DNA from 2 places in the Massilia sp. DD77 genome. Region 1 is predicted to be linked to the other one. Evidence: predicted binding sites of a transcription regulator. Region 1 holds the regulator's gene; the other holds the start of a gene.
What was found. The regulator sigma-54, encoded in region 1, starts transcription at its own class of promoters, with help from an activator protein. The targets are predictions, from matches to a motif close to TGGCANGNAANCTGCTTT.

Region 1 (7,463 bases):
GGCCCGGCCTCGAGCTTCTCGCCGCTGCGGCGCAGGGTCGTCACCTCGGCCCCCACTTCATCCAGCCGCAGTTCCGCCAGCCGCTTGCCGACCGCCGCGGCGCCATCGCTCAGGGTCACCGAATGCAGGCGCACATAGGTGTGCTCGGGATCGTCCGTGATGTCGCCGGACCCGTGGAAGTAACCGCGCAGCGCCGCATAGCGTTCGTCGCGCGCGGCTTGCACCCGGTGCACCACGCGCCGCAGGGGCACGCCCAGCATCACCAGCGCGTGCGAGGCGAGCATCAGGCTGCTCTCCAGCGCTTCCGGCACCACCTCGGTGGCGCCGGCGGCCTTGAGGAGATCGAGGTCGCTGTCGTCGTGGCTGCGCACGATCACCGGCAGGTTCGGCGCCAGCTCGTGCACCAGGTGCAGCAGCTTGAGGGCCAGGCGGGTGTCGGCGAAGGTGATCACCAGGGCGCTGGCGCGGTTGACGCCGGCCGCGATCAGGGCTTCGCGGCGCGAAGCGTCGCCGTAGGAGACATTGGCGCCGGCGGCGCGCGCTTCCTGCACCCGTTCCGGGTCCAGGTCGAGCGCGTACCAGGGCAGCTTTTCCTCGCTCAGCAGGGTCGCCAGGCTCTGGCCGCTGCGCCCGAAGCCGGCGATGATCACGTGTTTTTGCGTCTTCATGGTGCGCGTCGCCAGCTGGGTCAGCGCCAGCGACTGCATCATCCACTCGTTGGCCGCGACCTTCATGACGATCTTGTCCATGTTGGCGATCATGAAGGGCGCCACCAGCATCGACAGCACCATCGAGGCCAGCACCAGCTGCATCAGGAAGGGATCGATCAGCTTCGAATCCGAGGCCAGGTTGAGCAGCACGAAGCCGAATTCGCCGGCCTGGGCCAGCGCCAGGCCGGTGCGCATCGAGACCCCGTCCGAGGAGCCGAACAGCTTGGCGAGGCCGGCGATCAGCGCGAACTTGAGCAGCACCGGCAGCACCAGCAGCGCCAGCACCAGCCACCAGTTGGCCAGCACCATCTGCAGGTCGAGCAGCATGCCGATGGTGATGAAGAACAGCCCCAGCAGCACGTCGCGGAAGGGTTTGATGTCTTCTTCCACCTGGTGCTTGTACTGGGTCTCGGAAATCAGCATGCCGGCCACAAAGGCCCCCAGCGCCAGCGACAGGCCGGCCTGCTCGGTGATCCAGGCCCCGCCCAGGGTCACCAGGAGCAGGTTGAGCATGAACAGCTCCTGCGAGCGGCGCTTGGCCACCACCGTGAACCAGCGCCGCATCAGCTTCTGGCCGAAGAACAGCAGCAGGGCCAGCACCGCGGCCGCCTTCAGGGCCGCCAGGCCGAGGGTGGCCGGCAGGTCTTCCGGGTTGCGCGCCAGCGAGGGAATCAGGATCAGGAGCGGCACCACCGCCAGGTCCTGGAACAGCAGGATGCCGATGATGCGGCGTCCGTGCTCGCTCTCGAGCTCGAGGCGCTCGGTGATCATCTTGACCACGATCGCGGTCGAGGACATGGCCAGCGCCCCGCCCAGGGCGAGGGCGGCCTGCCAGCTGATGTTCAGCTGCGGCGTGAGCATGGAGATCAGCTGCCCGAACAGCATGGTGGCCACAATGGTCAATACGACTTGCGCCATGCCCAGCCCGAAGACGATGCGCCGCATCGCCTTGAGCTGGGCCAGGGAGAATTCCAGTCCAATGGAGAACATCAGGAACACGACGCCGAATTCGGCCAGCGCGTGGGTGGCCGGGCTGTCGTCGGCCAGGGCCAGGGCATGGGGGCCGATCAGCACGCCGACGGCGAGGTAGCCGAGCATCGGCGGCAGGTGGAGCATGCGGAAAGCAACCACGCCGAGCACGGCGCAGCCCAGCAGGAGCAGGGTCAGTTCAAGTCCGGAATGCATCGGCCCTGTTCCAGTCCTTAGGACGGTCGGTGTTGTTGTTTGTTATGACTGGCAAGTTTTTTGCTTTCCCAATTCGTTTATACTTCTGGTATGAGTGTAACCGATGAAAAAACAATGCTGAAAAGTTTTGACGAGAGCCAGGCGCGCCGGCTCCTGGAACTGGGCCGCGAGACCCTGGCCATCGAGGCCGACGCGATCCGCGCCCTGCATGCGCGCCTGGGCGACGACGACAGTTTCGTGCGCGCCGCCGACCTGCTGTACGCCTGCAAGGGCAGGGTGGTGGTGTCCGGCATGGGCAAATCGGGCCACATCGCCCGCAAGATCGCCGCCACCCTGGCCTCGACCGGCACCCCGGCCATGTTCGTCCACCCGGGCGAGGCCGCCCACGGCGACCTGGGCATGGTCACGCCGAACGACGTCTTCATCGCCATCTCGAACTCGGGCGAGTCGAGCGAGCTGCTCGACATCCTGCCGGCGGTCAAGCGCATGGGCACCCACGTGATCGCCCTGACCGGCAAGCCGGCCTCGCGCCTGGCGCTGCTGGCCGAGGTCCACCTGAACATCGCGGTGGACAAGGAAGCCTGCCCGCTGAACCTGGCCCCGACCACCAGCACCACCGTCACCCTGGCCATGGGCGACGCCCTGGCCGTGGCCCTGCTCGATGCGCGCGGCTTTCGCGAGGAAGACTTCGCGCTGTCGCACCCGGGCGGCGCCCTGGGCCGCCGCCTGCTGACCCACGTGCGCGACGTGATGCGCAGCGGGGCGGCGATCCCGGTCGTGGCGCCCGAGGTGCCGCTGGCCAAGGCCCTGCTCGAGATCACCCAGAAGGGCATGGGCATGACCGCCGTGGTCGACGCCGACAACCGCCCGATCGGCGTGTTCACCGACGGCGACCTGCGCCGCCTGATCGAGCGCATGCACGACTTCTCGAACCTCACCATCCGCGACGTCATGCACGCCAACCCGCGCCGCGTGCATCCGGAGCAGCTGGCGGTGGACGCCGTCGCCGTGATGGAGGAATTCCGCATCAACCAGATGCTCGTGGTGGACGCGGACGACCGCCTGGTCGGCGCCCTGCACATCCACGACCTGACCCGCGCCAAGGTGATCTGATGCTGCCGCTCGCACACATGGAACGGGCCGCGCGCGTCAAGGTGATGATCTTCGACGTCGACGGCGTGCTCACCGACGGCAGCCTCACCTACGGCCCGGACGGCGAAGTCACCAAGACCTTTAACGTGCTGGACGGCCTGGGCATCCAGCTGCTGAACAAGACCGGCGTCCAGACCGCCATCATCAGCGCGCGCAACTCGCCGATCGTGGTCAAGCGCGCCGCCGACCTGGGCATCACCCACGTCTGGCAGGGCTTCCACGACAAGCGCATCGGCTTCGCCGAGCTGCTCGCCAAGACCGGCGTGACGCCGGAAGAGTGCGGCTACATCGGCGACGACGTGATCGACCTGCCGCTGTTCACGCGCGTGGGCTTCGCGGTCACCGTGCCCTCGGGCCACCCGGAAGTCCAGCACCGCGCCCACTACGTGACGCGCAACGCGGGCGGCCGCGGCGCCGTGCGCGAGGTGTGCGACCTGGTGATGCGCGCCCAGGGCACCTACGAACAGGCGCTCGCGCCTTACTTCGCCTGAGCATGCGATGGTCGGCTACCTGAACAACAAGCGCACCGCGCACCGCTGGAAGCTCCTGACGATCATGATGATCGCGGTCTTCTGCGCCTTCGGCAGCTTCTGGCTGCTGCAGGCCTTCGACGGCGACGACGCCGGCGCGCGCCTTGGCGGGCCGCCGACGGAGCCCGACTACATCGTCGAGAACTTCTCCTTCGTGCGCATGACCGAGGGCGGCCAGCCGAGCTACGTGGTGTCGGGCAAGCGCCTGACCCATATCCCCGAGGGCGACGTCTCGACCGTGGTGCAGCCGGTGCTGCGCGGTGTCGAGCCGGGCCGTCCGCCGATGACGGTCACCGCCGACCGCGCCCGCATTTATCACCAGGAACACCGCGTCGACATGCTCGGCAACGTCGACCTGCAGCGTGCGCGCACCGCCAGGTCGGAAGCGCTGCGCGTGCGCACCCAGGCGCTCACCGCCTTGCCGGACGAAGAAATCCTCAAGACCGATCAGCCGATCGAGATGCAGCTGGGCGCTTCCAGCGTACGCGGCACCGGCATGGTGGCCAACAACGCGACCCAGAAGATGCACATCGCCAGCCGCGGCCAGATCGTCTATCCGCCACGCGCGCGCCAATAGGCCGTTCATGACAGCGCCGCGTCAACCCAGGACCAGAACATGATGAAGAAACACCTCGCTGCCCTTTGCCTTTCCCTGCTGTCGCTCCCGGCTTTCGCCGAGCGCGCCGATTCGCTCAAGCAGGCCGTCATCAATTTCGACTCGCTCGACGTCGACGAGGTCACCCAGACCCGTATCCTGACCGGCAACGTGGTCGTCACCCGCGGCACCCTGGTGCTCAAGTCGGACCGCGCCCTGGTCAAGGAAACGCCGGAAGGCTACATGAGCGTGACCCTGACCGCGAACCCGGGCAAGGTCGCCACCTTCCGCCAGAAGCGCGACGGCGGCCCCGACCTGTGGGTCGAAGGCCAGGCCCAGCGCATCGAATACGACGAACGCATCGAGATGGTCAAGCTTTTCTCGGACGCCGTGGTCAAGGAACTCGAGAGCAAGCGCGTGACCAACGAGATCAATGCGCCCTTCATCTCCTACGACAACCGCAAGGAAGTCGCCAGCGTGCGCAACGACGCCAGCGGCCAGAGCAAGGTCGGCGGCGGACGCGGCACCCTGATCCTGGCGCCCAAGCGCGCCGCGCCGGCGCCGGCGGCGGCACCCGCGGCGGGCAAGCAATGATGGAGGCACGCGACAGCGGCAGCACCCTGATCGTCAAGGGCCTGCAGAAGAGCTACGGCAAGCGCCTGGTGGTGCGCGACGTCTCGCTGCAGGTCGAGTGCGGCGAGGTGGTCGGCCTGCTGGGCCCGAACGGCGCCGGCAAGACCACGTCCTTCTACATGATCGTCGGCCTGGTGCCTTCAGACGCCGGCTCGATCGACATCAACGGCACCGACATCTCGAGCCTGCCGATCCACCGGCGCGCGGTGCTGGGCCTGTCCTACCTGCCGCAGGAAGCCTCGGTGTTCCGCAAGCTGACCGTGGAGGAGAACATCCGCGCGGTGCTCGAGCTGCAGCAGGTCGACGGCCGGCCGCTGAGCAAGGAACAGATCGGCGAACGCCTCGACACCCTGCTGGCCGACCTGCAGATCGAGAAGCTGCGCGAGAACCCGGCCATGTCGCTCTCGGGCGGCGAGCGCCGCCGCGTGGAAATCGCGCGCGCGCTGGCCACCAACCCGCGCTTCGTGCTGCTGGACGAGCCCTTCGCGGGCGTCGACCCGATCGCCGTGATCGAGATCCAGCGCATCGTGCGCTTCCTGAAAGAGCGCAAGATCGGTGTCCTGATTACCGACCACAATGTCCGCGAGACGCTCGGCATCTGCGATCGCGCCTACATCATCAACCAGGGGGCCGTGCTGGCCTCGGGCCGGCCGGACGACATCATCGCGAATGAGTCCGTGCGCCGCGTCTACCTGGGCGAACACTTCCGCATGTAGAAGACATGAAACAATCCCTGCAACTCCGCACATCGCAGCATCTTGCACTGACGCCCCAGCTGCAGCAGTCGATCCGCCTGTTGCAGTTGTCCACGCTCGAACTGCACCAGGAGATCGAGCAGATCCTGTCCGATAACCCCTTGCTCGAACGGCTGGACGATCCGCTCGACCGCTCGGTGCGGCTGCTGGCCGACGGCGCGATCAACAACGCGCCTCCCAACGGCGAGGCGCCGGCGCCGGCCGCCCCGGCGCAGGAAGGCGAAGCCGCGCCCGCGGCATCCAGCGAAGCCGGCGAGGGTTTCGAGGGCGGCGACGCCGAACGCGACGCGTCGGACGCCGACTGGGGCTCGGGCGGCGGCTCCGGCGGGGGCGAGGACGAGGATGGCCGCCCGCAGCTGGAGGCGAGCGCCATCAACCTGCGCGAGCACCTGATGGAACAGATCCGCGTCACCGGCTGCTCCGCGCGCGACCGCGCGCTGGCCGAGCTGGTGATCGACGCGCTCGACGACAACGGCTACCTGGAAGAACCGCTGGACGAGATCCATGCCCGCCTGCCGGAAGAGCTCGAGATCGACATGGACGAGCTGCGCTGCGCCCTGGCATTGGTGCAGAGCCTGGATCCGGTGGGCGTGGGTGCGCGCAGCGCGGGAGAATGCCTGGCGCTGCAGATCCGCCGCATGCCGGGCGTGCCGATGGTGACGCGGCGCCTGGCGCTGAAGATCGTCGAAGGCTACCTGAGCTGGTTCGCCCAGCGCGAGTACAGCAAGCTCAAGAAGGCGCTGGACTGCGACGACGAAGACCTGCGCGAAGTGCAGGCCGTAGTGCGCCAGTGCAATCCTCACCCGGGCGCGGCCTTCGCGTCGAACGTGTCAGACTACGTGGTACCGGATGTGATCGTGCGCCGCGCCAAGAACGGCTGGGCCGTGATGCTGAACCCGGATGTGATGCCGCGCCTGCGCGTGAACAGCCTCTACGCCTCGCTCATGAAGCAGGGCAAGTGCGAAGGGCAGATGAATTCGCAGTTGCAAGAAGCCAAGTGGCTGATCAAGAACATGCGCCAGCGTTTCGATACCATCCTGCGCGTGGCCGAGGCCATTGTCGAGCGACAGAAGAACTTTTTCTCCCACGGCGCGGTTGCCATGCGGCCCCTTGTTTTACGTGAGATAGCTGATACACTAGGCCTACACGAAAGCACAATTTCTCGTGTTACAACGCAGAAGTACATGCTGACCCCGCACGGCATGTTCGAGTTGAAATACTTCTTCGGAAGCCATGTCGCCACCGAAGCGGGGGGAGAAGCCTCCTCGACGGCGATCCGCGCTCTCATCGCGCAATTGACAGGAGCAGAAGACCCTAAGAATCCTTTATCCGACAGCAAGATCGCGGAGATGCTCGGGGAACAAGGCATGGTCATTGCGCGCAGGACGGTCGCCAAATACCGTGAAGCGCTCAAGATCCCTCCCGTCAGCCTCCGCAAAGCTTTGTAACAGCGTTGCCCACTCCCGCCTTGTGCCTGGGCGGCGCGCCTTTTCAAAGGAGTGTGTATGAACCTCACAATCAGTGGCCACCATCTCGAAGTGACTCCCGCTATCCGTGAATATGTTCAGAATAAGCTCGAGCGCATCATCCGGCATTTCGATCAAGTGATCGACACCCACGTCTTCCTTGCCGTCGACAACCTCACTGAAAAAGAAAAAAGGCAAAAAGCTGAAATCAATGTCCAGGTGTCCGGCAAGACCCTGCACGTGGCCAGTGTCGCCCAAGACCTGTATGCCGCAATCGACACGCTGATGGACAAGCTGGATCGACAGGTTCTGAAACACAAGCAGATGTTGAAAGACCATAACCACCAAGCGATCAAACGCTTGCCGGATCAAGGAAGCGAAGAAGCCGCTGCAGCCTGACCTGACAGGCAGCAGGGCACACCAGCTAAGGGCGTCTG
Region 2 (7,463 bases), on a different contig from region 1:
ACAACCTGCTCTACATTGTCGCCGGCAAGATCATCGCCATGAAGTCCGGGAAGCCCTGGGGCGAAACCATGCGCGAGTGGATACTCAAGCCGGTCGGCATGGACACGACCACCACCAGCCTGGAGGAGCATGCGAACAACGGCAACGTGTCCGCCCCGCACAGCAAGATCAACGGCAAGGCCGCGGTGGTCAAGCCCATGCCGGTGGCGAACGCGATCGGCGCGGTGGGCATCAACACCAATACCGAGGACATCGCGCGCTGGATGAATGTCCTGCTCGACGAAGGCCGGGTGGGCAAGGACGCAAGCGGCAAGGAAGTGCGGCTGTGGTCCGAGAAGCAGGCGCGCGAGATGTGGACCGCGCAGACCCCGATGAAGATCAACCAGCCGCGTCCTCCGCTGGCAGCCACCAAGCCGAACTTCTACGCCTATGGCCTGGGCTTCCAGCTGCGCGACTACCAGGGCAAGCTGGTGGCCATGCACGGCGGCGCGCTGCAGGGCTTCTATTCGCGCGTGCTGCTGGTGCCCGAAGTGAAGCTGGGCATCGCGATCTTCACCAACGCCGAGAGCGGCCCCGCGCTCAACGCGCTGCAATACCGCCTGATGGACCAGTACCTGGGCCTGGCGCCCACCGACTGGATCGGCCGCATCGCCGACGTCGACAAGGAGATGCACGCCAAGGAGCTGGCGCGCGTCAAGAAGGAATCGGCGACGCGCGCGGCGCACAGCAAGCCCTCGCTGCCCCTGGCGGCCTACGAAGGCCGGTACCAGGACGCCTGGTACGGCATCGCGACCATCAAGAAGGCGGGCAACAAGCAGGTGATGAGCTTCTCGCGCACGCCGGACCTGACGGGCGAACTGGAGCACTTCCAGCACGACACCTTCATCGTGCGCTGGAAGGAACGCAACTTCAACGCCGACGCCTACGTGACCTTCTCGCTCGACCACGACGGCAGCATCGAGCGCATGCGCATGAAGCCGATCTCCACCGAGACCGATTTCAGCTATGACTTCCAGGACTTGCTGTTTACGCCGGTGAAGGAAGAGAAGAAAGAGAAGTAAGCGGCAAGCGCCGCGCACTGCACTGACATTGAGTTAGCCGGCGCCCGTCGTTCCGGCCTTCGCCGGAACGACTTTCATGTGCCAGCGAATGTCATTGCAGTCGAAGCTGTTCGAATTCGACCTGACAGCGAGGAGCATCGATGAGCACTTTCTGGCAAACCCGCCGCACCTGGCTGCGCAGCGCGGCAGGCCTGGCCCTGGGCGGAACGGCCGCTGGCGCATCCGCCGTGGACGAGCCGTGGCCACCGGGCCAGAAGTGGGACAGGCTGGCCGCCAGCTACGAGGTCGCCCCCAACCTGGCGAACCTGGAAAACGGCTACTACGGCATCATGGCCAGGCCGGTGGCCGAGGACTTCAAGCGCAACATCGATTACCTCAACCGGAATAACTCCCACTTCCTGCGCCGCGAATTCGACCGCGAGGGTGTCGAAGCAATCCGGGCCACGCTGGCGGCCTACGCCGGCGCCGCCACCGGCGAAATCGCGCTCACCCGCGGCGCCACCGAGTCGCTCCAGCTCCTGATCGCGAACTACCGCCTGCTGAAGGAGGGCGACACCCTCATGGTGGGCAATCTCGACTACGACGCGATGATCGACGCCATGCAGGACAAGGCGCGCCGCCACGGCTGCGGGCTGGTCAAGGTCGAGCTGCCCGAGCCGACGACCCGGCAGCGCGTGATCGACGCCTACGACAAGGCGCTGCGCGCCCATCCGCGCACCCGCCTGCTGCTGCTCACCCACGTCAGCCACCGCACCGGACTGGTGCTGCCGGTCGAGGAACTCATCCGCCTCGCCAAGGGACGCAATGTCGACGTCATCCTCGACGCCGCCCACTCCTGGGGCCAGCTGGACTACCGGATTCCCGCCCTGGGCGCGGACTTCGTCGGCGCCAACCTGCACAAGTGGATCGGCGCGCCGCTGGGACTGGGGTTTCTCTACATCCGCGCCGATCGCCTGCAGGACATCGCCGTCGAACGGGGCAACAGCCTGTTCCCGGAGACCGACATCCGCGCGCGGGCGCACACGGGGACGACCAACGCCGCCGCCGTCATGACGATTCCATCCGCCTTGACATTCCATGCCAGGATACCGCTGGCCGAACGCAGCGCGCACCTGCGCGGCCTGCGCGACCACTGGGTGCGCCAGGTGCGTGACCTGCCCCAGGTCGAGGTGCTGACGCCGGAGGAAGCGGGCATGGCCGGCGCCATCACCTCCTTCCGCTTGAAGGGACGCACCAGCTTCGAAGCCAATGCGGCGCTGGCGCGCACCCTGGCGGACGAGTACCGCATCTTCACCGTGGCCCGCAGCGGCGCGGCGGGCGGCGGCTGCGTCCGCGTCACCCCGTCCTGGTTTACCCGCAAGCCCGAGCTGGACCGGCTGGCGCAAGCGATCCGGGCGCTCGCCGCCCGGACCTGAAGGCCAGCTTACTTGCCGTTCCAGACCTTCAGCATGTCATCCGAGCCTTGCGCACGGATGCCGTTGTCGGTCAGGATCGCCTCGGTGGTGTCCAGGATCGCCTTGCGCGGCAGGACGATGGTCTCGCCGTAGCGCTGTTCGAAACGCAGCACGATCTGCTCGTCCTTGAGGTCGCGCAGCAGCGCCACCAGGTGGCCCAGGCTGCGCACCGGCTTGCCGTTGACCGACTCGATCACCGAACCGAAGCGGTTGGAATAGCCGCTCACCAGCTTGTGCGGGAAGAAGGGCGCGCTGATCACCACCAGTTCCTCGTGCTCGGCATCGGGCGAATCGCCGCGGCGCGTGATCAAGGGGCTGGCGTTGAAAGCATAGCCATGCATCGCGCCGGCGTTGTTGCCGATGAAGCTCAGGAACTCGGCGCTGGCGCGGGTGAACACGATCGGACCATAGATGAAGTAGGGCGGGTAGCCGCCGTTCAGGTCCGGAATCAGGAGCGGACGCGGACCGGTGGCCGGCACCTCGACCTTCATGCTCTTGCCGTTGCGGACGATGGTCATCGGCACCTTGCCGTTCTTCGCCACCTGCTGGATGCGGTACTGGAAGCGCACGCGCAGGTTGGAGCCCAGCTTCACCATTGCCTGGTTATCGACCGGGAACTCGCCGATGTGGGTGACCACGTCCCATTCCTTCAGCGGCCAGGAGGAGTCCGTACGGTAGGGCCGGTGCACCACCGCGCCCTCGACCGACTTGTCGAGCTTGAGGTACTGGCGCAGGGCCGGGTTCTCCAGGGTCTGGATGCTGTCGTGCAGCAGCGGCTTGCCGTCGTAGCGGCCATCCGCCACGTCGCGCAGGAACAGCTCGATCTCCTCGTTCGGGATCACGTAGCCGATGTTCTGGGCGCCGGCCGCCATCGAGAAGGCCAGGCCGATCATCTTGTCGCCGGCGATCACCGGGCCGCCGCTGTTGCCGGGGTTGATCGGCGCGTCGATCTGGATGCGCAGGCCCGAGCTGAACGAGGTGTAGGGCACGAATTCCACGCGCGAGACGATGCCCTTGGTGGTCGACAGCGAATTGCCGCCCACCGGATAGCCGTAGGCGAACACCTGCTCGCGCACGTCCGGCAGCACCGCGGCGCGGCTCACGGGCGGGCGCTTGTCGAAGAAGCTGGGGTCTTCCAGTTCCAGCACCGCCAGGTCGAGGCCGCGCGCGATCGCGACCACCTTGGCCGACACCTTGTCGCCCGACTGCGAAGCCTGCACTTCCACCTGGCTGGCGTAGTTGACCACGTGGGCGTTGGTCAGGATGCGCTTGCCCTCGATGATCACGCCCGAGCCGGTGATGTCCTGCGGCGAGGACTTGGTCCAGGGCTTGTAGGGATCGGGACGGCGCACGGTCGAGAAGATCTTGACCACCGAGGCCTCGATCGCCGGCAGTGCGGGCGCGGCGGTCCGGGTCGTGGCGGCGGGCGGCACGGGCGTGGTCTGCGGGGTGCTGTCCTGGGCGTGGGCCAGGCTCGATGCGGCAAGCGCCAGGGCGGCAAGGCGGTAGATTTTCATGAATTCCTTCGGTTGCGGTGGTGTGTGCTCAACCGGAAGAATATACACCTGCGGCGCAAATGGAAATACACCGATCGTCACCGGGGGGGCCGCGGCGCCGCTCCCCCGGCGGGCTTTCTTATTGCTTGACGAACTTGAGCGTCATGCGGTCGCTCTCGCCGATCGCCATGTACTTCTCGCGGTCCTTGTCCTTGTTGGCCAGCACCGGCGGCAGGGTCCACACGCCTTTCTCATGATCGGCGGTGTCCTTCGGATTGGCGTTGACCTCGGACTTGCCGGCCAGCTTGAAGCCTGCGCCCTCGATCGTCTTGATGACCCAGGCTTCGTGCATGTAGCCGCTCGATGCCTTGGCGTCCTGCGGCATGGAGGCCGGCAGGCGGTGTTCTTCCACGCCCAGCACGCCGCCCGGCTTGAGCACCTTGTGGATTTCCTTCAGGGTGTTCTTGAAGGCTTCGTCGCCGTTGCCGACCCAGTTGTGCAGGTTGCGGAAGGTGAGCACCATGTCGGCGCTGTTCGGCGGCGCGATCTGGTAGGTGGACGGCGGCGCGAACACGGCCGGCACGGCCTTGCCGTAGACCGCCGGGGCGCCGTCGAACTTCTGCTTGAGCGCCATCGCGCCGCGGTTTTCCGGCACCATGGCGCCGCCGGCGACGATCAGCTTGCCCTTGTCGCGCAGGTAGGGGGCGAGGATCTCGGTGTACCAGCCGCCGCCGGGCGACAGTTCCACCACCGTCATGTTCGGCTTGATGCCGAAGAAGCTGAGGGTCTCGTAGGGATGGCGGTACACGTCGCGCGCCTTGTTGGCGGCGCTGCGGTGTTCGCCGGCGATGGCGGCCTTCAGGGCGTCGTCCGCCTGCGCGGCGCCGGCCAGTCCGGTGGCCAGCATGGCGGCCAGGATCAGTCGTTTCATCGATGCGTCTCCATGGTGATTGTCGTCGGCAGGGCGGAACGCCGCTGCCGCCGCGCTGATGATCGGGCAGTGCGGCCGGGCAGTCAAGCGTGTCGTGCATGCATATGTCCGATTGTCCGGGCCTGTCCGGACCGGACAGCCGGACAGTGCGCGGACACCTGGACGGACGCGGTTGAACGGCATCGAATCAGCCACTTGACGCCGTTCGGGTGGTGGCATAAAGATTGCCTAACCAAAAACTTTAGTCTAAGGTTGAGAAGTTTGCCGTCTTCCTCATCGGAGACGACGAAGTTCCCAGAAGCGCTGTACATACAAGAGCGGCGCCGTGCTGTGCAGGCGGAACCGCTGCCCGAGAGGATACCCAGGAGACCCTATGGAACGTCGTACTTTTCTCAATTTCAGCAGCATGGCGCTCGGTTCGATGCTGGTCCCGTTCGGCCGTGCGATCGCCGCGGAAGAACTGCTCAGCACCATGCCCGTCGCCGCCAAGAAGGCGCTCGCCGACGTCGCACTGAACGCCGCCACCAAGGCCGGCGCCAGCTACTGCGACGTGCGCATCGGCCGCTACCTGAACCAGTTCATCGTCACCCGCGACCTGAATGTCGAGAACGTCGCCAACACCGAGTCGGCCGGCGTGGGCGTGCGCGTGATCTGCAACGGCGCCTACGGCTTCGCCGCCACCTCGGACATGTCGAGCGACGGCATCGCCAACGCGGCGCGCCAGGCGGTGGCGATCGCCAAGGCCAACGCCAAGCTGCAGTCCGAACCGGTGCGCCTTGCACCAGTCAAGGGCGTGGGCGACGTGTCCTGGGCCACCCCGATCAAGAAGGACTGGCGCGCGGTGCCGATCAAGGAAAAGGCCGACCTGCTCATCGCCGCCAACAAGGCCGGCATGGACAACGGCGCCAACTTCATGCAGTCGATGCTGTTCCAGGTGAACCAGCAGAAGTACTTCGCCTCGACCGACGGCTCCTACATCGACCAGGACGTGCACCGCCTCTGGGCGCCGTTCCAGGCCACCGCCGTGGACAAGGCCACCGGCAAGTTCCGCTCGCGCTCGGGCCTGAGTTCCCCGGTGGGCAAGGGCTACGAATACCTGGACGCGCGCCCGGAGCACAAGATCAAGGCCGCCGGCGGCGTCGCCACCCTGTACACCGAGAGCTACGACATCATCGAGGACGCCAAGGCCGCGGGCCGCGACGCCAAGCGCAAGCTGACCGCCAAGTCGGTCGTGCCGGGCAAGTACGACCTGATGCTGTCGCCGGAACACCTGTGGCTGACCATCCACGAGAACGTCGGCCACCCGACGGAACTCGACCGCGTGCTGGGCTACGAGGCGAACTACGCCGGCACCAGCTTCGCCACCCTGGACAAATGGCAGACCAAGAGCTTCAAGTACGGCGCGCCGATCGTCAACCTGTACGCCGACAAGACCCGGCCGGGTTCGCTGGGCTGCGTCGGCTATGACGACGAGGGCGTCAAGACCAAGCAGTGGGACATCATCAAGGACGGCATCCTGGTCAACTACCAGGCCACCCGCGACCAGGCCCACATCATCGGCGAAGCCGAATCGCACGGCTGCTCCTACGCCGACAGCTGGAATTCGGTGCAGTTCCAGCGCATGCCGAACGTCTCGCTGGCCGCCGGCAAGAAGAAGCTCACCCCGGACGAGATGGTCAAGGGCATCAAGAAGGGCATCTACATCGTCGGCGACGGCTCGTTCTCGATCGACCAGCAGCGCTACAACTTCCAGTTCGGCGGCCAGCTGTTCTACGAGATCAAGGACGGCAAGATCGGCCAGATGCTGGAAGACGTGGCCTACCAGGCCAACACCCAGGAATTCTGGAGCGCCTGCAGCGCGATCTGCGACGAGCGCGACTGGCGCATGGGCGGTTCCTTCTTCGACGGCAAAGGCCAGCCGCCGCAGATCTCGATCGTCTCGCATGGTTCCTCGACCACGCGCTTCAACGGCATCAACGTGATCAATACCGCTCGCAAGATCGGCTAAGGACGGGACCCATGAGCATCTTGACCCAGGAACAAACCAAGCGCATCACCGACCGTGTGCTGTCGCTGTCCAAGGCCGACGAGTGCATCGTCAACATCGAGGGCAGCCGCATCGGCAACATCCGCTTTGCGCGCAACGCCGTCTCGACCGCCGGCCTGGCCGACGACACCCGCGTGCAGGTGCAGGTCGCCTTCGGCAACAAGCAGGGCACCGCCACCGTCAACGAGTTCGACGACAAGTCGCTCGAGCGCGCCGTGCGCCGCGCCGAAGACCTGGCGCGCCTGGCGCCGGCGAATCCGGAGTTCATGCCCGCGATCGCCAAGACCGGCTACAAGAACTCCGAGACCTTCGTCCAGCGCACAGCCGACATCGATCCGGAATACCGCGCCCAGGCGGCGGCCTATGCGATGGAAGCCTGCCGCAAGAAGGGCCTGGTCTCGGCCGGCTTCTTCACCGACCGCTCGTCCTTCGAGACCGTCGCCAACTCGAACGGCGTGTTCGGCCACCAGGTCG

Region 2: V7778_RS01465 (TldD/PmbA family protein) is a predicted target of sigma-54. The motif match lies at 5,156-5,173, and genes of this name have one in related genera.

Annotation. Positions count from the first base shown of each region.
Region 1 is NZ_JBAMDH010000023.1:91,082-98,544, forward strand. It holds gene V7778_RS15560 (monovalent cation:proton antiporter-2 (CPA2) family protein) at 1-1,895, opposite strand, end outside; gene V7778_RS15565 (KpsF/GutQ family sugar-phosphate isomerase) at 1,986-3,008, shown strand; gene V7778_RS15570 (KdsC family phosphatase) at 3,008-3,538, shown strand; gene lptC (LPS export ABC transporter periplasmic protein LptC) at 3,546-4,154, shown strand; gene lptA (lipopolysaccharide transport periplasmic protein LptA) at 4,194-4,766, shown strand; gene lptB (LPS export ABC transporter ATP-binding protein) at 4,766-5,521, shown strand; gene V7778_RS15590 (RNA polymerase factor sigma-54) at 5,527-7,008, shown strand; gene hpf (ribosome hibernation-promoting factor, HPF/YfiA family) at 7,066-7,425, shown strand.
Region 2 is NZ_JBAMDH010000002.1:63,774-71,236, reverse strand. It holds gene V7778_RS01485 (serine hydrolase) at 1-1,061, shown strand, start outside; gene V7778_RS01480 (aminotransferase class V-fold PLP-dependent enzyme) at 1,202-2,476, shown strand; gene V7778_RS01475 (S1C family serine protease) at 2,485-4,032, opposite strand; gene V7778_RS01470 (class I SAM-dependent methyltransferase) at 4,151-4,942, opposite strand; gene V7778_RS01465 (TldD/PmbA family protein) at 5,316-6,950, shown strand; gene V7778_RS01460 (TldD/PmbA family protein) at 6,962-7,463, shown strand, end outside.